Regions from separate parts of the Micromonospora sp. CA-111912 genome, predicted to be linked through region 4. Evidence: riboswitches for the same ligand, from Rfam matches in the RefSeq annotation. Region 4 holds a riboswitch; each other region holds the start of a gene.
The links. A riboswitch is a leader RNA that binds a small molecule or an ion and turns the genes downstream of it on or off. The one in region 4 is predicted to bind cobalamin.
Positions count from the first base shown of each region.

Region 1: another riboswitch for cobalamin. It lies ahead of ACQPZO_RS19380 (CbtB domain-containing protein); the one in region 4 lies ahead of ACQPZO_RS03245 (ribonucleoside-diphosphate reductase subunit alpha).
Region 2: another riboswitch for cobalamin. It lies ahead of bluB (5,6-dimethylbenzimidazole synthase); the one in region 4 lies ahead of ACQPZO_RS03245 (ribonucleoside-diphosphate reductase subunit alpha).
Region 3: another riboswitch for cobalamin. It lies ahead of ACQPZO_RS19325 ((2Fe-2S) ferredoxin domain-containing protein); the one in region 4 lies ahead of ACQPZO_RS03245 (ribonucleoside-diphosphate reductase subunit alpha).

Region 1 is NZ_CP192007.1:4,660,389-4,665,607, forward strand. Features, by position in the region: partial or broken gene ACQPZO_RS19365 (cobyrinate a,c-diamide synthase) at 1-1,070, shown strand, start outside; gene cobC (Rv2231c family pyridoxal phosphate-dependent protein CobC) at 1,128-2,165, shown strand; gene cobA (uroporphyrinogen-III C-methyltransferase) at 2,156-3,208, shown strand; adenosylcobalamin (AdoCbl) riboswitch at 3,198-3,285, shown strand; gene ACQPZO_RS19380 (CbtB domain-containing protein) at 3,325-3,534, shown strand; gene ACQPZO_RS19385 (CbtA family protein) at 3,637-4,422, shown strand; gene ACQPZO_RS19390 (cobalt-precorrin-6A reductase) at 4,499-5,219, opposite strand, start outside.
Region 2 is NZ_CP192007.1:272,337-277,555, forward strand. Features, by position in the region: gene ACQPZO_RS01300 (serine hydrolase domain-containing protein) at 1-199, opposite strand, end outside; gene ACQPZO_RS01305 (dihydrolipoyl dehydrogenase family protein) at 280-1,734, shown strand; gene ACQPZO_RS01310 (crotonase/enoyl-CoA hydratase family protein) at 1,822-2,589, opposite strand; cobalamin riboswitch at 2,746-2,939, shown strand; gene bluB (5,6-dimethylbenzimidazole synthase) at 2,975-3,619, shown strand; gene ACQPZO_RS01320 (hypothetical protein) at 3,688-4,032, shown strand; gene ACQPZO_RS01325 (Rieske 2Fe-2S domain-containing protein) at 4,205-5,056, shown strand; gene ACQPZO_RS01330 (LysM peptidoglycan-binding domain-containing protein) at 5,093-5,219, opposite strand, start outside.
Region 3 is NZ_CP192007.1:4,648,879-4,654,097, forward strand. Features, by position in the region: gene cobN (cobaltochelatase subunit CobN) at 1-2,366, opposite strand, end outside; gene ACQPZO_RS19325 ((2Fe-2S) ferredoxin domain-containing protein) at 2,363-3,016, opposite strand; cobalamin riboswitch at 3,153-3,333, opposite strand; gene ACQPZO_RS19330 (sulfite reductase subunit beta) at 3,379-4,254, shown strand; gene ACQPZO_RS19335 (precorrin-8X methylmutase) at 4,251-4,916, shown strand; gene ACQPZO_RS19340 (precorrin-2 C(20)-methyltransferase) at 4,913-5,219, shown strand, end outside.
Region 4 is NZ_CP192007.1:684,074-689,292, forward strand. Features, by position in the region: gene ACQPZO_RS03240 (Ig-like domain-containing protein) at 1-2,087, opposite strand, end outside; cobalamin riboswitch at 2,393-2,608, shown strand; gene ACQPZO_RS03245 (ribonucleoside-diphosphate reductase subunit alpha) at 2,780-5,215, shown strand.

The sequences.
Region 1 (5,219 bases), 3.3 Mb from region 4:
TCGTCGAGGGGGTCATGGGCCTGTTCGACGGCCGCATCGGCGGCGACGGGTTCGCCTCCACCGCCCACGTCGCGACGCTCACCCAGACGCCGATCGTCCTGGTCGTGGACGTCTCGCACGCCGCGCGCAGCGTAGGGGCAGTCGTGCACGGGATGGCGACGTTCCAGCCCGGCGTCACGATCGCGGGTGTCGTGCTCAACAAAGCCGGCTCCCCCCGCCACGCTGCCGAGGCGGCACGCGCGGTGGAGTCCGCCGGCGTCCCCGTGCTCGGGATCCTGCAGCGCGACCATGGGGTCAGCGCGCCTTCGCGCCACCTCGGGCTCGTCCCCGCAGCCGAGCGCGACGAGGCCGCCGCCTCGCTGGACAGGCTGGCCGAGCAGGTCGCCCGCCACGTCGACCTGGACGCCGTGCTGGAGGTGGCGCACACCGCGCCCGACCTCGACGCCGAGCCGTGGGACCCGGCCGCGCACGTCCGACCCTCCGGCACCGGGTCCCCGATCATCGCGGTCGCGGCCGGGCGTGCGTTCACCTTCCGGTACGCCGAGACGACCGAGCTGCTGCAGGCGGCGGGCTGCACCGTCGTGCCGTTCGACCCGGCCCGGGACGAGCGGCTTCCCGCCGGGACGCGCGGTCTGTATCTCGGCGGGGGTTTCCCCGAGGTGCACGCGGCCGCGCTGAGCACCAACAGGGCGCTGCGCGACGAGCTGCGTCAGGCCGTCCTCGACGGCGTCCCGACGGTGGCCGAGTGCGCCGGACTGCTGTACCTGTGCCGTTCCGTCGACGGGCACCCCATGGTCGGGGCGCTCGACGCCGACGCGGTCATGACGCCCCGGCTCACCCTCGCGTACCGCCGGGCCGAACTCGGCTCGGACCAGCTCCTCGGCGCACGCGGGACCGGTGCCACGGCGCACGAATTCCACCGCACCATGGTCACTCCCGTGCACGGCGAGCGTCCCGCGTGGACGTTGGAGGGCGGCGACGTCGGGTTCGCGGGCCGGACGCTCAGCGCGTCCTATCTGCACGTGCACTGGGCCGGGCACCCGTGCCTGGCCCAGTCGTTCGCGGACGCGGTGCACCAGGCGGACGCGATCGCGGCACCTGGTGCGCCACGAACGCACGCCGTCGCCGTGCCACTGGTCCCCGAACCGCCTGCGGCCCCGTTGCGCCACCACGGCGACCTGGAGCTGTCCGCCGGCCTGCTGGACCTGGCGGTCGACGTCAGTCGCCTGCCCCGCCCGGAGTGGCTCGAGCGGGCGCTGCGCGACGGAATCGCGGCCTCCGATACCTACCCCGAAGCCACCGCGGCCCACGTCGCTGTGGCGCGTCGCCACGGTCGTGACGAGTCCGAGGTCCTCGTCACGGCCGGCACCGCCGAGGCGTTCTTCCTGCTCGCCCGAGCACGGCCTTGGCGACGCCCGGTCGTCGTGCACCCTCAGTTCACCGAGCCCGACGTCGCGCTACGCGCCGCGGGCCACACCGTCACCCATGTCCTGTGCCGGACCGAGGACGACTTCGCCCTCGACCCCGGTGCTGTCCCTGACGACGCGGACCTCGTCGTGGTCGGCAACCCCGCCGACCCGACCGGGCACCTGCACGCCGCCGCGACCCTGCGCGCCCTGTGCCGCCCCGGGCGCGTTGTCGTCGTGGACGAGACGTTCATGGACTTCGTGCCGGGTGAGCCGCAGACGCTCACCTCGCACCGGCTACCCGGGCTGGTCGTGGTGCGAAGCCTGACCGAGCTGTGGTCGATTCCCGGCATCCGCGCCGGGTACGTCGTGGGCGACGCCGCCGTGGTCGCCGACCTCCGAACCCAGCAACCGGCCTGGTCGGTCGGCACCCCGGCGCTGCATGCCGTCGTCGCGACCACCGGGCCGCAGGCCGAGGCCGAGGCGGGGCGCCGGGCCGCGCTGTGCGTGCGGCAGCGGCGCACGCTCGTGGACGGGCTGAGCGAGCTCGGCCTCACGGTCGCGGAGTCCCACGCCCCGTTCGTCCTCGCCCGGCTGGGCTCCGGGGCGCACGCGCGCCTCAGGGACGCGGGCGTGGCCGTACGCCGGGCCGACACCTTCCCCGGTCTCGACGGCTCGTGGGCGCGCATCGCCGTCCGCGAGCCGGCCGCCACCCGCCATCTGCTCACCACGTTGGGACTCACCGTCACATGGAGCTGAACGTCACCGGTCGCAGCGTGCTCGTCCTCGACGGGGGCCCACGCGCCATTGCCACGGTCGCTGCGCTGCTGCGTGAGGGTGCAGCTGTCACTGTCGCAGCGCCGACCGTGTGCGCCGCGCTGGAGGACCTCGCCCTGCGTCGGCGCCTGACCTGGGTCACGGCACCCGTGGACGAGGGCTGCTTCGATGTCGTGCTGCGGGCCGTCACGCCCCGGACGGCTGACGCACCCGCCCGGACGGACCGGGCCGGTCACGTCACGCTGGTCGGCGCCGGCCCCGGGGACCCCGGTCTGGTCACCGTCGCCGGACGTGCGGCCATCGAACAGGCCGACGTGATCATCGCCGACCGGCTCGCGCCGTGGGAGGCGCTGGCGTGGGCCCGCCCGGAGGCCGAGGTCGTCGACGTCGCGAAGATCCCCTACGGGCGGAGCACCAGCCAGGAGGAGATCAACCGTCTCCTCGTGACGCACGCACGCGCTGGGCGTCACGTCGTGCGGCTCAAGGGCGGCGACTCCTACGTGTTCGGCCGCGGCTTCGAGGAGGTTGCTGCGTGCGCCGACGCCGGGGTCGCCACCACCGTGGTGCCCGGCGTGACGTCCAGCGTCGCGGGCCCCGAGCTCGCCGGCATTCCGGTCACCCACCGCGGACTCGTCCAGGGCTTCACCGTCGTCTCCGGCCACGTGCCGCCGGGCCACCCCGATTCGTCGATCGACTACCCGGCCCTCGCACGCTCCGGCACCACGATCGTGGTGCTCATGGGCGTGCGTACCCTTCCTGCCATCGTCGAAGCGCTCATCGCCGCCGAGCTGGACGAGGGCACGCCGTGCGCGGTCGTGGCGGACGCCAGCCTGGCCAGCCAGCAGGTCGTCCGCAGCACCCTCGCCCACATCGTCGCCGACACCGCCGCGGCCGGCATCGGCGCCCCTGCCGTCGCGGTCATCGGTCACGTGGCCGCGCTCGAGCCGCGTCCTGCGTGGGCGGTCATGACAGCCGCCACACCGTTTCCCCGCCCGATACCTGCTATGGTCGTCCCACCTTGCTGAAGGAAGCCGGTGCGATCCCGGCGCAGTCGCGCTACTGTGACGCCGCTTGCGGCGAAGCCAGACCCTCCAGCCAGGTGAACATTCATCGACGGGACGCAGATTTCCCAAGGAGTGTCATGTCTCAGGCAACCACGGCCGTTCCGGCCGCTGTCCCCAGCATCCCCGTGCGCGAGCTCGCCCCCTGGGCCCTGTTCTTCTCGCTGCTCACCGCCGTCGTTCTGTTCTTCGTGGGCGCCGAGCAGGGAGCATTCTCCGTCTTCGAGGGCACCGCCGTGCACGAGTTGGTTCACGACGCACGGCACGTCTTGGGCTACCCCTGCCACTGACGCTCGCGCGTCGGGCGCCCGGTCGGCCGGATTCACCTTCTCTCGCTCCCGGTCCTGCCGGCGGCTCGCGCTGCCCGCGGCCGGCTCTCGAACGGACCCCTGATGGCCCCTCGTACCTTCCTCGTGCACGGCCTGCTGGCTGGCCTCATCGCCGGCTTCGCGGCCTTCCTCGTCGCCTACGTCGTCGCTGAGCCCCAGGTCGACACCGCCATCGCCCTGGAGGAGGCGGGCTCGGCCGAAGACGGGCACACGCACGACGACGCGACCGCCGAGCAACCCCACAGCCACGGTGAGGAGGCCCAGGTCTCCCGCGAAACGCAGTCGACCTGGGGCCTGGCAACCGGCACCATCCTGATGGGCGCCGTCCTCGGCGGCGCCACGGCGCTCGCTGCCGCGTTCGCCGTCGGGCGCCTGGGCAGGCTCTCCGCACGAGCCTCCACCGCGGTGGTGGCCGGCGTCGGCTTCGTCGCCACGGCGCTGGTGCCGTTCTTCAAGTACCCCGCCACGCCGCCGGCGGTGGGCTCGGGCGACACGATCGGCGAACGGACCGCCCTGTACTTCGGATTCTGGGCGCTGAGCCTCGTCGCGGCGATCGGCGCCGTGCTCCTGGCCCGGCGGGTCCTGCCCCAGCTTGGCGCGTACGCCGCGGTGCTGGTCGGTGCCGCCGCATACCTCGTCGTGGTCGTGGTCGCCGGCGCCGTCCTGCCGACGGTCAACGAGGTCGGCAACTTCCCGGCCGACACGCTCTGGTACTTCCGCCGCTCGTCGATCATGACCCTGGCCGCGACGTGGACCGTCCTCGGCTTCGTGCTCACCGGCCTGGTCGGACGCGACGCGGACCGAGCCACCGAGCGGCTGCGCCGCCAGGAACTGGCCGCCACGCTCTGAGCCGCCCCGGACCGCAGCCGCGCACCACCCGTCGCGCGGCTGCGGTCAGCGCGGCTGCGGTCCGGGGCGGCTGCGGTCAGCGTGCCGGCAGCGCCTGCACCCAGGCCAGCGCGGCGTCGACGTCGCGGACGACCCGCACACCGCCCGACGGGCCGGCTCGGCGGACGACGACCACCGGCATCGCCCGCTCGGCGGCGACCTCGAGCTTCGCGACGGTGTGGTCACCGCCGGAGTCCTTCGTCACCAGGACGTCCGCGTCTGCCATCACCTGCCGTTCGTGTTCGATCGTGTACGGTCCACGGCTGCGCAGCAGCATCCAGGAGGCCGGCAGGCGGAGGTCCGGCTCGTCCACCACGCGCACGAGGCACGCGTGGCGGCGCAGCGGCTCGACGAAACGCCCGAGCGACTGCCGCCCGACGGTGAGGAACGGCCGTTCCCCCAGCCCTGCCGCCACGCGAGCGGCCTCGTCGTGGTCGCCGACCCAGTGCCAGCCGGACGCCTCAGGCCGGCCAGCCCAGCCGGGCCGCTCCAGGCGGAGCAGCGGAACGCCGACCGCCGGGCACGCCGCAGCCGCGTTGGCGCTGATCCTTTCCGCGAACGGGTGTGTCGCGTCGACGACGGCATCCACCCCAGCGCCCTCCAGGTACGTCGTCAGCCCTTCGATCCCACCGAAGCCACCGACACGCACCTGTCCGACCGGCAGCCGCGGACGCACGACACGTCCCGCGAGCGAGGTCACGACTTCGGCACCGTCCTCGACGAGCGCGGCCGCCAGCGCGCGGGCCTCCCCCGTCCCG
Region 2 (5,219 bases), 410 kb from region 4:
GCGCGGCCACCGGCTTGCCGACCGAGTACACGTTGACCAGGGTGTCCGGAACCCACTGCCGACCCGGCCGGCCGGCGCCGGCGACGAGGTCGACGACCGGCCGGCCGTCGTACCAGACGGCGAGGCCGGCCCCCGTCTCCCGGCCGGCGGAGAACAGGTCGTGGAAGCAGTCCCGGACCGGGCCGAAGTGTGGGCGCATCCGGCCACGGTAGGGGAACCCGCGGGCGCCGACACGGCGACACGATGCGGTGCGGTGGCGCGGTGCGGAATGCTGGCGGCATGGTGGAACCGGAACCGGAACTGGTGGACGTGGTCGTGGTCGGGCTCGGCGTCGGCGGCGAGGAGGTGGCCGGGCGCCTCGCCGAGGCGGGTCTCGACGTCGTCGGCATCGAGCGGAGCCTCGTCGGCGGGGAGTGCCCCTACTGGGGGTGCATCCCGAGCAAGATGATGATCCGGGCGGCGAACGCGGTCGCCGAGGCCCGGCGGGTCAACGAGTTCGCCGGCACGGCCCAGGTCCAGCCGGACTGGGCGCCGGTGGCGAAGCGGATCCGCGCGGAGGCCACCGACACCTGGGACGACCGGGTCGCAGTGGAACGGTTCACCGGCAAGGGCGGCCGGTTCGTGCGCGGCAGCGGCCGGCTCGACGGCCCCGGCCGGGTACGCGTCGGCGACCAGGTCTTCCAGGCCCGGCACGGGATCGTGCTCGGCACCGGCACCCGGCCCTCCGTGCCACCGATCGCCGGGCTCGCCGACACCCCGTACTGGACGAACCACCAGGCCGTCGAGGTCGAGGAGCTGCCTGGGTCGCTGCTCGTGCTCGGCGGCGGCGCGATCGGGCTGGAGCTGGCCCAGGTCTTCGCCCGGTTCGGGGTGGCGGTGACAGTGGTCGAGGCGGCGGACCGGGTGCTCGCCGTCGAGGAGCCCGAGGCGTCCGAGGTGGCCGCCGCAGCGTTGCGCGCGGACGGGGTGCGGATCTCCACCGGGGTGAAGGCCGAACGGGTCGACCACGACGGGCGGGCGTTCACCCTGGGCGCGGCCGGTGGCGTCGAACTCACCGCCGAGAAGCTGCTGGTGGTGACCGGCCGGCGGGCGCACCTCGACGAGCTGGGGCTGGACGGCGTCGGGGTGGACCCGTCCCAGCGGTACCTCGCCGTCGACGACCGGATGCGTGCCGCCGAGGGCCTCTGGGCGGTCGGCGACCTGACCGGCGAGGGCGCGTTCACCCACATCGCCATGTACCAGGCGGCCATCGTGGTCGCCGACGTGCTCGACCACGTCCGGCGGGCGCGGTCCGGCCCGGACGCCAGCGGCACCGCCAGCGCGGTCGGCGGCGCGGCGAGCACGGCGGGAGCCGGGATCGCCGGCGGCGTGCCGCACGCCGACTACCGGGCGCTGCCCCGGGTCACCTTCACCGACCCCGAGGTGGGCGCGGTCGGGCTGACCGAGCGGCAGGCCCGCGAGCGCGGCATCAACGTGCAGGTCGGCGTGAGTCAGCTCGGCTCGTCCACCCGGGGCTGGATCCACCGGGCCGACGGACTGATCAAGCTGGTCGCCGACGCCGACCGGGGCGTCCTGGTCGGCGCGACCTCGGTCGGCCCGGCCGGCGGCGAGGTGCTGTCGGGCCTGGTGGTGGCGGTGCACGCGGCGGTCCCGCTGACCCAGCTCCGGAACATGATCTACGCGTATCCGACGTTCCACCGCGCCATCGAGGACGCCCTGCGCAACCTGAGGTAGGCCGCCGCCGGTTCCCTGATCGTCCGACGCGCACGGGTCGTGCCGGGTGCGGTGCGGACGGTCAGGGGGCGGGTGCGGTGCGGACGGTCAGGGAGCCGCGGGTGCGCCGTGCCGGCCGGCGCCCGCGGCGAAGCGGGCCGCACCCGCCGCCGCGTCGGCCGCCAGCGACTCCGCGCCGTGGGCCAGCTCGACCGCGAAGGCCTCCGGCTCGGTCAGGTTGGCGCCGGCCAGCACCGCCGCCCGGTCGTTGCGCAGGCAGGTCTGCGGGTGGCGGGCGATCCCGGCGGCCAGCCGCTCGGCCTCCACCCGGGCCTCACCCGGCGCGACCAGCCGGTTCACCAGACCCATCGCGTACGCCTCCTCGGCCGGCACCGGTCGGCCGGTGAGGATCAGGTCCATCGCCCGGCTCTCGCCGATCAGCCTGGGCAGCCGGAAGGTCCCCCCGTCGACCAGCGGCACCCCCCAGCGCCGGCAGAAGACCCCGAGCACCGCGTCGGACTCGGCCACCCGCAGGTCGCACCAGAGGGCCAGTTCCAGCCCGCCGGCCACGGCGTACCCGGAGATCGCCGCGATCACCGGCTTGGACAGTCGCATCCGTGTCGGGCCCATCGGACCGTCGCCGTCGGGCTCGACCCGGTTGCCGCCGGGGGTGCCGATCGCCTTTAGGTCCGCCCCGGCGCAGAACGTCCCGCCCGCCCCCCAGAGCACGGCCACCGCCGCCTCCGGGTCGGCGTCGAAGGTGCGGAACGCGTCGGCCAGGGCCCGGGCGGTCAACCCGTCGACGGCGTTGCGGGCCGCCGGCCGATCCAGGATCACCGTGGTCACGGCCCCGGCGCTTTCGACCCGTACCCCCATCGGCGTCCCTCCCGGTCGGACGGCTCGACCCTCGGCCGTGCCCTCGGGGCGGTGGCGGCCACCCCCGACATCGACCGTAGTGGCCCGCCCGTCCCGACGGCGCACGGGCGGAGCCGGGCCGGCCGCCACCGGACGGCGCGCTAGCATCGGCGGCGGCACGATCATGCGAGGTGTCCCGCAGTTGCGGGGAGAATCGGGAAGCCGGTGGGAACCCGGCACGGGCCCGCCGCGGTGACCGGGGAGCCGCCGTCCACGCGCGTCACGCGCAGCCACTGGCCGCACGGCTGGGAAGGCGGACGGTCGGGCGTCGATCCGGGAGTCCGAAGACCGACCTCGCGTCTGGTGCTCACCCACAGGGTGGGCCGAGCGCAGCGGGAGCCTGCCTGTGGACATGTACGACGCCATCCACCGCCGCCGGGATGTCCGGGCCGAGTTCACCGGGGGGCCGGTGCCGACGGACACCCTGCACCGGATCCTCGACGCGGCACACGCCGCGCCCAGCGTCGGCTACTCGCAGCCGTGGGACTTCGTCCTGGTCCGGGACGCGGGGACCCGCAGCCGGTTCCACGAGCACGTACGGGCCGAACGGGACACGTTCGCCGCCACCCTCGACGGCGAGGCGGCCGAGCGGTTTTCCCGGATCAAGATCGACGGAGTGCTGGAGTCGACCCTGTCGATCGTGGTCACCTACGACCCGACACGGGGTGGCCCGGGCGTCCTCGGGCGGCACGCCATCGCCGACGCCGGGCTCTACTCGGTTTGCCTGGCCATCCAGAACCTGTGGCTCGCCGCCACCGCCGAAGGGCTCGGCGTCGGCTGGGTCTCCTTCTTCCGGGAGCCGTTCCTGGCCGGGCTGCTCGGCATCCCGGACGGCATCCGGCCGGTGGCGTGGCTCTGCCTCGGACCGGTCACCCACCTGGCGACCGTGCCGGACCTGGAACGGCACGGGTGGCGGCGGAAGCGACCCCTCGCCGAGGCGGTGCACCACGACCGTTGGGCGGCAACCGACCGGCGAACGGATGATTCATGAACCTCGATTACTGAGATAGCGTGACGTTCACTCTAAGTCCTTGACCCGCTACGCTCGGGAGGATCTTCATGCGTGCCACCGTCAGGGTCCTGCTCGCCTCCGTTCTCACCACCCTCGGCCTGACCGCCATCGTCGCCACCCCGGCCCTGGCCAGCGCCCCCGCGCCCTTCTGCGAGTCCGGCGCGTCGCAGTTCTACTGCGACGCCACCAGCACCGGCACGACGACCTGGACGGTCACCTGGTACTCCGGCAGCGTTGGTACCTTCACGACCGCCGGACCGACCCTCTTCGCCGGCTGCCCCTTCTCCAACATCGGCCTGCCGGTGCGGGTCAGCTACAGCTACTTCGACGGCAGCACCACCCAGTACAGCGACACCGGTAGGTTCACCTGCCGCAGCGGCCCCTGGCAGTAGCCGCGCAGCCGGCCCGGTCCGGCGGCGAGGGCTCCCGTCGCCGCCCGGGCAGGTGACGTGCGGGTGCGGCGGCGGTGCCGGCCGCGTCCCCGGACTGCCGGTCGACACCTACGGCGGCAGGCTCGTCACCGCCGACCGGTTTGCGACCGCTTCTGCCGGGAAGTCGGACGGGATGCGGGCACTCTTGACGAGAATCGAACAGAATTCGGCGCTGGACCGGGTCGGGGACCGGTTGCAGCGCGCCGTCCAGGCCACCATCCGCCCGCAGCGGGTACGCGACCTGCTGCACGGCGTCTTCCTCGGGCATCCGCTGCACCCGGCGCTGGTGCAGGTGCCGGTGGGCGCCTGGATCAGCGCCGCCGTGCTGGACCTCATGCCCGGTCAGCGTCGGGCGGCCACCACGCTGGTCGGGCTGGGCACGGTCGGCGCCCTCCCGGCGGCGGTCGCCGGGCTGAACGACTGGGCGGCCCTCACCCGGGACCAGCGCCGGGTCGGTCTGGTGCACGCCGCCTCCAACACCGTCGGCCTGGCCCTGTACGCGGGCTCGCTGGCCGCCCGGCTGAGTGGGCGGCACGGGACCGGGCGGGCGCTGGCGTACCTCGGGCTGACCGCGGCGAGCGCGGGGGCGTACGTCGGGGGGCACCTGGCGTACAAGCAGGGTGCCCAGGTCAACCAGAGCGTGTCCGAGCTGCACCGGATCAGCGAGGGCTGGCACCCGCTGGCAGACCTGGCCGGGCTGCCGCAGCGGAAGCTGGTCACCCGCGAGGTGGACGACGTCTCGGTCATCCTCTACCGGCACGGCGACGAGGTCACCGTGATGCTGGAGCACTGCCCGCACCAGGGCGGTCCGCTCGGCGAGGGCGAGGTCGCCGAGATCGACGGGCACGCCTGCGTGGTCTGCCCGTGGCACGGCAGCGCGTTCCGGCTCAACGGCGGCGAGGTCATGCACGGGCCGTCCGGGAACGACCAGCAGATCCTGCCGACCCGGGTGGTCGACGGGGTGTTGCAGGCCCGGCTGCCCTGAGCGTTCCCGCGCCGGCCGTCGACCCGCTCTCCGGCGTCAGTTCCGGCGGTGCCGACCGGAGACCAGGGCCCGCGCGCCGGCAGCGGCCCGGGCGATGCCCGGCCGGCGGCGCAGCCCGAGGACCGCGCCGATCTGCGCCCCGACGATGCTGGCCACGGCGAGC
Region 3 (5,219 bases), 3.3 Mb from region 4:
GCCTCGACGAAGCCGCCGGCGAGCGCGTGCAGGACGTTGGTCAGTTCGTCGGTGGTGGCGGCCAGGCGCGGGACGACCTGCTCGGCGGCGAACCGCAGGACGTCGCGCACGACCGGGTCGTCGTGCAGCGTGTCGATCGCGTCGACGGCCCAGCCGGCCTTCTCCATCGCCTCGACCAGGGCACGGGCCTGCCCCTCCACGGCGTCGACCGCGGGGAGAGGGGCGTCCTCCGCGAGCCCCAGGGCGGCGCGCAGGCCGGGCAGAGCGCGGTTCTGGCCGCCCCACACCTGCGTGGCGCGGAGCACGGCGAGCACGAGGTTGACCCGCGCCTCCCCCGTCGGCGCCTGGCCCAGCACGTGCAGCCCGTCGCGGATCTGGACGTCCTTGATCTCGCACAGCCAGCCGTCGACGTGCAGAAGGAAGTCGTCGAACTCCTCGTCGTCGGGTCGCTCCTCCAGCCCGAGGTCGCGGTGCATCTGCGCGGACTGCATGAGCGTCCAGATCTGCTGGCGGATCGCGGGCAGCTTCGCCGGATCCATGGCCGCGACGTTGGCGTGCTCGTCGAGCAGCTGCTCGAGCTCGGCGATGTCGCCGTAGCTCTCGGCACGCGCCATCGGCGGCACGAGGTGGTCGACGATCGTGGCGTGCGCGCGGCGCTTGGCCTGGGCGCCCTCGCCGGGGTCGTTGACGAGGAACGGGTAGATCAGCGGCATGCTGCCGATGGCCGCGTCCGTGGCACACCCGGCCGAGAGCGCGGCGTTCTTGCCCGGCAGCCACTCCATCGAGCCGTGCTTGCCCAGATGCACGACCGCGTGGGCACCGAAGCCGTGCTCGAGCCAGCGGTACGCCGCCAGGTAGTGGTGCGACGGCGGCAGGTCGGGGTCGTGGTAGATCGCGACCGGCTTCTCGCCGAAACCGCGTGGCGGCTGGATGAGGATGACGACGTTGCCCGCGCGCAGCGTGGCCAGCACGATGTCGCCGGCGTCGTCGACGAACAGTGAGCCGGGGGCCTCGCCCCAGGTCTCGACCATGGCGGCACGAAGCTCGTCCGGCAGGTGGGCGGTCCAGCGCAGGTAGTCGTCGCGGCCGATACGCACGTGCGACTCACTGAGCTGGGCCTGCGTGAGCCACTCCTCGTCCTGGCCACCGGCCTCGATCAGCGCGTGGATGAGCGCGTTGCCGGCCGTCGTGTCGGGGTCCTCCCCCTCGACCGGCGGGAGCGGGTCGAGCCCGGGAATCTCGCCGGGCGCACCGAGGTGGTAGCCGGCGTCGCGCATCGCGCGCAGCAGCCGGATCGCCGATACGGGCGTGTCGAGGCCGACGGCGTTGCCGATGCGGCTGTGCTTGGTCGGGTAGGCCGACAGGACAAGGGCCACCCTGCGCTCGGCCGGTGCAACGTGTCGGAGCCGCGCGTGGTTCACTGCGATGCCCGCGACGCGGTCGCACCGCTCGGCGTCGGTCTGGTAGCGCGGCAGACCGTCGGCGTCGACCTCCTTGAACGAGAACGGGACGGTGATGAGCCGGCCGTCGAACTCGGGGATGGCGATCTGGGTCGCGGAGTCGAGCGGGGTGACGCCGTCATCGGACGCCTCCCACTCGGCCTTGCTGGAGGTGAGCGCCAACGCCTGCAGCACGGGGACGTCCAAGGCGCGCAGCCGCTCGACGTTCCAGGACTCGTCGTCGCCGCCGGCGCTGGCGGTGGCGGGCTTGGAGCCGCCGGCGGCGAGCACGGTGACGATGATCGCGTCGAGCGTGGCGAGCTCGGTGAACAGCTCGTCGGGCGCCGCCCGCAGCGAGGAGACGAAGATCGGCACGCCGACGGCCTTGCCGGTCGCGTCGATCGCGTCGGCGAGCTCGTGCGCAAACGCGTTGTTGCCGCTCACCTCGTGTGCCCGGTAGTACAGGATGCCGATCCGTGGCACACCGCTCCCGGCTGCCTGCCGGCCGACGCCCCACTCGGGCAGGACGGCCGGCGGCTCGAAGCCCTCGCCGGTCAGCAGCACCGTGTCGGAGAGAAAGGCGTGCAGCTGACCCAGGTTCTCCGCGCCGCCCTCGGCGAGGTAGCGGTGCGCCTCGGCGCACACGCCGATCGGCACGGTTGACAGCTCCATGAGTGCGGCGTTCGGCGTCCGCTCCCCGCCGAGCACGACCAGGGGACGTCCGGCGTCGCGCACAAGGGCGGCGACGTCCCGCACGTCCTCGGGCGAACCGAGCACGCGCAGCACGACCAGGTCCGCCTCGGCGGTCAGGGCGTCGCGGCGCTCGTCGGTCACCCGGACAGGGTTGGCCCAGGTGTAGTCCGAGCCGCTGGCACGCGCCGACAACAGGTCGGTGTCCGACGTGGACATGAGAGCGATGCGGGTCATGCTTCTCCTTCGGTGGAGATGGTCCGGGAGCCGAGGCGCAGGTCGTCGACCGGGCGGCCGGCGCAAAGGTGCTCGCGGACCAGCCGGGCCGCGTCGCCGGGTCGAACCGGCCCGTACCAGGCGCCGTCGGGGTGAACGACGGCCACGGGGCCGTGATTGCACGGGAACAAGCACCCGGTCTGCGCCATGAGGACGTCGGAGTCGGTGAGCCGGTGCTCGACGAGCGCGCCGACGAGCGCGCGGTAGGTCTCGTCCGCACCTCGGGCGCTGCAGCGCGGGCCGCGGCACAGCAGCAGATGGTGCCGGTACGGCGGGGGCGCGTCCCAGGCCGGTGACGACAACGGCGCCTCGCGGCCGGTGATGGTCCGCTCTCCGAACCGGATGACCGGCGGGTCGATCTGCTGGCGGTGCCAGTGGCCGGCGACGCGTCCCACCCACGAGCGGGCGTAGGTCAGGTCGTCGGTGCTCACCGGCTCGAGGCGAACCTCTCGGACGCCGTCGGCGTGCACCAGGTCGAGCACGTGGGTGAGGGTCGGCTCGCCGCCCTGCAGGAATGCCAGACGGGCACCGGCGGCCTCGGCCGCCTGGCGCAGCACCGCCGGTCGGGCGGCGTCCGGCAGGGCGGTCGCGACGTGGACGAGGACGCTCACGACGTCAGGAGCAGACGAGCCAGGTGGGGGGAACCTGGTGGGAGGATCCGATCTGGTGCGAGCGAGCATAACGAGACACGACGGTCTTCCTTCGTCCGGCGGCCTGTGCGCGAGGCCTGGATGGGCAGGTGTCGCAGACGGGGGTCTGCGGCCAGCAGGTCTTCGGACTCGGGATCAACCGGACGGAGCGCCTTCCCAGACCGTTGGTCCAGTGGCGTCGTGCTCCGCCCGTCACCCTCACCGCTGCGCGTCAGTCCCGGACTCTCACCGGGTTCCCTGGCTCATGGCTGAGTTTGGCTGGCAGGACGAACGTAGCACCGCCGACCGACAGCGCCCGAGACGGGCTCTGGCACGATGGCGCCGTGCCCGAGAGGACCCGCCGCGACCTGTGTCCCGGCCTGCTGCGCCCCTGGATCGCCGACGACGGCGCGCTCGTCCGGGTGCGCGTTCCCGGTGGCGCCGTGACGACCGAGGCGCTCGGCGCACTCGTCCGGGTGGCGCGTGAGCACGGCGACGGCGCGGTCCACCTGACCAGCCGCGCCAACCTCCAGGTGCGCGGCATCGAGCACGACGACGGGTGCCTGCCGGACGCGGTCGTGGACGTGATCATGGCAACCGGGCTCGTGCCGTCGACGTCGCACGAGCGGGTGCGCAACATCTTGGCCTCACCGCTCACCGGACGCAGCGGTGGCCGCGCCGACCTGCGTCCGGTGATCGCTGACCTCGACGCCCGGCTGTGCGCGGAGCCCCTGCTCGCCGCGCTGGCCGGTCGGTTCCTGTTCGTGCTCGACGACGGCCGCGGCGACCTGGTCGAGCGCGACCTGGACCTCGGTCTCGTGGCGCTCGACGCGAGCACCGCGCAGTTGCGCGCCGGGACGTCGTGGGGACCGGTCGTCCCGCTGGACGAGGCCGCTGCGGCGCTGACGACACTCGCCGTGCGGTTCGCCGAGCTCGCCGGTAGCGAACCGAGCTCTCCCTGGCACGTCGAGGAGCTGCCCGGCTCCGGCGCGGCAGTGCTGGGCGCCGTGCTCGAGCGTGCCCCGGGGACCCGGGTGAGCACGCCGCCACCCCCGCTTGGCAGGATCGCGCAGGACGACGGCCGTGTCGCGCTGCACCTGGCGGTCCGCGACGGCCGGGTGGATGCTCGCTTCATGGACCAGGTCCGCGCCCTCGGTGCCGGCGACCTCGTCGTCACGCCACGGCGCACCCTGCTCGTCCCCGATCTGGAGAATGCATGACTTTCGCCCCACCGACGCGCCGCTACGACTACGTCACCGACGGCGCGGTGATCTACGCCGACTCGTTCGCCACCATCCGCGCCGAGGCCGACCTGACGCGCGTCCCGGCCGACGCCGAGAAGGTCGCGGTGCGGATGATCCACGCGTGCGGGCAGACCGACCTGACGCGGGACCTGGTGATCCATCCCGGTCTCGTGACGGCGGCCCGGGCGGCGCTCGATGCGGGAGCGCCGATCCTGACGGACGCGCACATGGTCGCCGCCGGCGTCACCCGCGCCCGGCTGCCCCGCGACAACGAGGTCCGCTGCTTCCTGCGCGAGCCCGAGGTCCCGGCGCTCGCCCGCGCGTGGGGCACGACCCGGTCCGCGGCGGCGGTGTCTCTGTGGGCCGAGCACGTCGAGGGTGCCGTCGTCGCGTTCGGCAACGCCCCCACGGCCCTGTTCCACCTGCTGGAGATGCTGCGTGACGGCGCACCGCGACCGGCCGCGATCATCGGCACGCCGGTGGGTTTCATCGGTGCGGCCGAGTCCAAGCAGGCACTCATCGACCTCGCCGCCGACGCACCCGGGCTCGACGTGCCGTATCTCGTGGTGACCGGGCGTCGCGGCGGCTCGGCGCTGGCCGCCTCGGCGCTCAACGCCCTGGCCCAGGAGGCAGAGTGAGCGGCCGGCTGTTCGGCGTCGGGGTCGGCCCGGGGGATCCCGAGCTCGTCACGCTGAAGGCCGCCCGGCTGATCGGCGCGGCGGACGTCGTCGCCTACCATCAGGGGGTCGGCAAGCAGTCCAACGCGCGCCGCATCGCCGCCGACCTACTCCCGGACGGCGTGATCGAGGAGGCGCTCGTCTACCCGGTGACGACGCAGACCACCGACCACCCGGGCGGGTACGCCGGCGCGATGGCGGACTTCTACGCCGAGTGCGGCGACCGGCTCCGCGCGCACCTGAGGGCGGGCCGCGACGTCGTCG
Region 4 (5,219 bases):
CCCTGACCGGCGTTGTCGATGGCGGTGGCCGTCATCTTCCACTCGCCCTCGGTGGGGAGGGCCACCTCGAACTGCCAGGTGGTCGACAACGCGCCGATGACGTCCGGCTCGCCCCGGAAGGTGTTGTAGACCGGTGCGGCCGTCCCGTCGTCCTGGAGGTACTGGTTGTCCGACCTGCGGAACGAGTACGTCATCGCGCTGACGCCCTTGTCGTCGCTGGCGGTGCCGGTCGCGACGAAGCTCTGAGCGGCGACCAGGCCGGCGGGCGGTGAGGTGATCTTCGTGGTCGGCGGCAGGTCGTCGAAGCTGAAGGTTTCGATCTTCTTGACGGCCTTCGAGGCATCGGCCTGGCCGTTGTTGCCGAACGTCTTCGCCTGGACCTGATATTCGCCGACGGGCAGCGACACGGTGAGGGACCACGAGGTCGAGGCGGAGTTCACCGCTGCGACCGTCGCGTTGATGCTGTTGGCGGCGCCCCACGTCGTGAGGTCGTCCTGCAGGTACTTCTTGGAACCCCGGTTCTGGATCTCGATCCCGACCTTGGTGACGCCGGCCGGAGAGGTCGCCTGCCCGCCGAGCGCGAACGGCGCGTTGGCCTGCTTGACCGCCCCCTCGATGGGCGTGACGACCGTCGTGTCGACCGGCGAGGGCGCCGGTGCCCGGGTGAGGTCGAAGAACCCGACCCGCCCCACCGACAGGCCGCCCTTGGTGTTGCCGTCGCCACCGACGAAGAGGCCGCGCGGGGTGGCCAGCATCGCCTTCTCCCCCTCGTACGAGCTGGAACCCGGGTTCCACTCGATCGCCGTGCCCGTGGCCGGGTCGAGTGCGCCGAGGTGGTCACGGCGGACCACCTGGTCGCCGAGACCGTAGCCGCTCAGGCCCTGACCCGTGCCGTACCCGACGTTGTCCAGGCCGGGCCACGGGACGTTGGAGGTCGGCGATTCCTGCCAACTGAAGTGGCCGCCGACGTACACGGCCGTCTCGGTGATGGCGACCGAGTAGATGCTGTCGAAGTGACGCGACACCCAGATCGGCTCGACGTGGTCGGCGCCGGTCACCGGGAACGCGATCGCCGTGTCGTTGATCGGCGGGCGATCGCCTCCCGAACCGCTGGTGACGACGAAGTAGGAGTCGTCCGGCGCGACGTCACCGGCGAAGACCCGCTGGATGCCGCCGACGAAGGAGAGGTTGTCCTCCCACAGGCGGGTGCGCCACGGCAGGAGGGCCTTGGTGGCGGTGTCGACGAGACCGACGCCGTAGCGGTCCTGACCGGCGATCTGGCGACCGGTGTGCACGACCAGCAGCCTGCTGCCGTTGTGCGTCAGCTTGAGCTGCTGCACGGTGAGCATGCCGCCGACGCCGATGCCGCCGGTCAGGGGCAGGTTGAACCCGCTGTCCACCGCCCCCGTCGTCGGGTTGAGCGCGACCAGCCCGCCGCGGTTCACGCTGTTCACCTTCGTGAACTGGCCGCCCACGTACACCGCGGTGTTGCTCACGGCCAGAGCGGTCGCGCGCCCGTTCCCCTGCGCGGTGAACGCCGCGATCGGAGCGCCGGTGACCGGGTCGAGCCGTACGATCTTGCGCTTCGTCAGGCCACCGACCGTGTTGAACGAGCCGGCGACGTAGAGCGACGAGCCGTCCGGCGAGGCCTCGACGGCCTCGACGGATCCGTCGAACGTCGGCCGGAAGCCGGTGTCAACCAGGCCCGTGTCGATGTTGTAAGAAGCCAGCGACGGCTGCGCCACCGGCGTCCCGCCGACGTTGGCGATCGCGGTGAAGGAGCCGGCGATGAAGACCCGGTTGCCGATCACCTCGATGTCGGTGATCTCGCCGTCGGTGATCCTCGGTACGTCATTGCGCGGCGTGCTGGGAACCAGCCCGGTGTGTCCCGGCACCGACAGTGACGAGGCCGTGCGGACGGCCGTGCGCGTCGCATCGCCGCCGATCGTTCCCGTGGCGACGCGAGCACTGGTGCTCGCGACCTCGTCGGCGGCACTGCCCTGCACAGTGCCCGCAGCCGCCGGTTGGCCTGTCAACAGCACAGCCCCGGCGACCAGACCCGCGATGGCGCGGCTCCGAACGTGCATCGAGACAACCCCCTGTAAAACGCCTGAATCGCGTCGCCGGGTCGATTCCCGGCGACGTCCATTTCCTGGCGTGCCGGAAGTCACCGTAGGAGGTCACCATCCCTTGTGTACGGATGCCCGTCGGAAACCCGACCGGTCGACATCCGTTCCGGTCCTACCGGCCGGGTCCGCCGCCCTTGGATCCAGACCCGCTCCACCAATCGGCTCGGTCGCTGCGCCGAACAAATCGACGAGGCTTCACCGCCCCGGTCTCCGACACGCCCGGACTCGACATGTGGGGTGTGACAACGCCGTAGTCCCTATATATGGTGTCGACCGTAGCTGGTTCGGCCGCTCATCCGGGGCGGTCGAGGCAAGAGGGAACCCGGTGGAAATCCGGGACTGCCCCGCAGCGGTGAGTGGGAACGACCGCCGTCATCAGCACTGGGCCGCCAGCGGCCTGGGAAGCGACGGCCAGTAGAAGACCGGTGAGCCCGGTCACGCCCGCGAGTCCGAAGACCTGCCAGCGCGCCGCGCACCCATACCGGGGTGGGCGGCGGTCCGAGGCCGCGTGGGACGGCCGACGCCACCTGACCCGCGCCCCGCCGGCGTGACGTCCGCCGGTGTCTGTCTCCACGCGTCCGAAGGCCATCAGGTCTCGAGCCCGCGAGGAGTGAGTGGTGGCAGTCACCGAGGTTGTCCCGGTCGAGGGCATGACGGCCGACGAGGCAGCCCTACCGGGCCCGCGGCGGACGCAGATGCGCGTCCGCAAGCGCGACGGCGGCACCGAACCGGTCGATGTCAACAGGATCGTCCGAGCGGTCGAGCGGTGGACGGTCGGCCTCGCCGACGTCGACCCGTTGCGGGTGGCGACACGGACGATCAGCGGCCTGTACGACGGCGCGACGACCGCCGAGCTGGACCGGCTGTCCATCCAGACCGCTGCCGAGATGATCGGTGAGGAGCCGCAGTACTCGCGGCTGGCCGCCCGCCTGCTGGCCGGCTACATCGACAAGGAGGTCCGCAGGCAGGGCATCGGGTCGTTCAGCGAGGCGATCCGACGGGGACACGTCGAGGGCCTCATCGGCGGCGGCACCGCCGCGTTCGTCGCCGCCAACGCCACGCAGCTCGATGACGCCGTCGACCCCCACGGTGACCTGCGGTTCGAGTACTTCGGGTTGCGCACGGTCCATGACCGGTACCTGCTGCGCCATCCGACGAGCCGGCTGGTGGTGGAGACCCCGCAGTACTGGTTGCTGCGGGTGGCCTGCGGCCTGTCCCACGCCCCGGACGAGGTGATCGAGTTCTACCGGTTGATGTCGAGCCTGGCGTACCTGCCGAGTTCGCCGACGTTGTTCAACTCCGGCACCCGGCACACCCAGATGTCCTCCTGCTACCTGGTCGACTCCCCGCGCGACGAACTGGACTCGATCTATCAGCGGTACGCGCAGGTGGCGAACCTGTCGAAGTTCGCCGGCGGCATCGGCATCGCGTTCTCCCGGGTCCGGTCGCGGGGCGCGTTGATCCGGGGCACCAACGGGCAGTCCAACGGGATCGTGCCGTGGCTGCGGACGCTGGACGCCTCGGTGGCGGCGGTCAACCAGGGCGGCCGGCGCAAGGGCGCGGCCTGCGTCTACCTGGAGCCGTGGCACCCGGACATCGAGGAGTTCCTGCAACTGCGGGACAACACCGGTGAGGACGCCCGGCGCACCCACAACCTGAACCTGGCCAACTGGGTCCCGGACGAGTTCATGCGCCGGGTGGAGGCCGACGGGATGTGGTCGCTGTTCGACCCGGACGTGGTGCCGGAGCTGCCGGACCTGTGGGGGGACGAGTTCGACGCGGCGTACCGGGCGGCCGAGGCGCAGGGCCGGTACGTGCGGCAGGTGCCGGCGCGGGAGCTGTACGGGCGGATGATGCGGACCCTCGCACAGACCGGCAACGGGTGGATGACGTTCAAGGACGCCGCGAACCGGTTGTGCAACCAGACCGCCGAGCCGGGCAACGTGGTGCACCTGTCCAACCTGTGCACCGAGATCGTCGAGGTGTCCAGCGACGCCGAGACCGCCGTGTGCAACCTCGGCTCGGTCAACCTCGCCGCCCACCTCGCCGACGGCGGCATCGACTGGGAACGGCTGCGCGCCACCGTCCGCACCGCCGTGACGTTCCTCGACCGGGTCATCGACATCAACTTCTACCCGACCCCGCAGGCCGCGGCGAGCAACCCCCGCTGGCGGCCGGTCGGCCTCGGCCTGATGGGCCTGCAGGACGTGTTCTTCGCCCTGCGGCTGCCGTTCGACTCCCCGGCAGCCCGGGAGCTGTCCACCCGGATCAGCGAGGAGCTGTACCTGACCGCCCTGGAGACCTCCGCCGACCTGGCGGAACGCTTCGGCGCCCACCCGGCCTTCGCCGAGACCCGGGCGGCACGCGGCCAGCTCCAGCCGGACCTGTGGGGCGTCACGGGCAGTCAGGCGCAGCGCTGGACGGCGCTGCGGGAGCGCGTCGCCGCGCACGGCCTGCGCAACTCGCTGCTGGTGGCGATCGCCCCGACCGCCACCATCGCCTCCATCGCCGGCTGCTACGAGTGCATCGAGCCGCAGGTGTCCAACCTGTTCAAGCGCGAGACCCTGTCCGGGGAGTTCCTCCAGGTAAACACCGCCCTCGTACGCGAACTGAAGGCCCGCGGCCTGTGGACCGACCAGGTCCGCTCGGCGATCAAGCGCGCCGAGGGATCGGTGCAGGGCATCACGGAACTGCCGGCGGAGGTCCGGCAGCTGTTCCGTACGGCCTGGGAGTTGCCGCAGCGGGCGCTGATCGACCTGGCCGCCGCCCGCGCCCCGTTCATCGACCAGTCACAGTCGCTGAACCTGTTCCTCGCCGCTCCGACGATCGGCAAGCTCTCCTCGATGTACCTGTACGCCTGGAAGGCCGGGCTGAAGAGCACCTACTACCTGCGGTCCCGCCCCGCCACCCGGATCCAGCAGGCCACGGTCGCACCCGTCGGCCCGGTCAGCCCCGTCGGCCCCGTCAATGCCGTCAGCCCGGTCAATGCCGTCGGCGCCGTCGGTGTCGTCGCGCCGGCGGTGACCGTCGACGAGGCGCTCGCCTGCTCCCTGGAGAACCCCGAGTCGTGCGAGGCCTGCCAGTGACCGC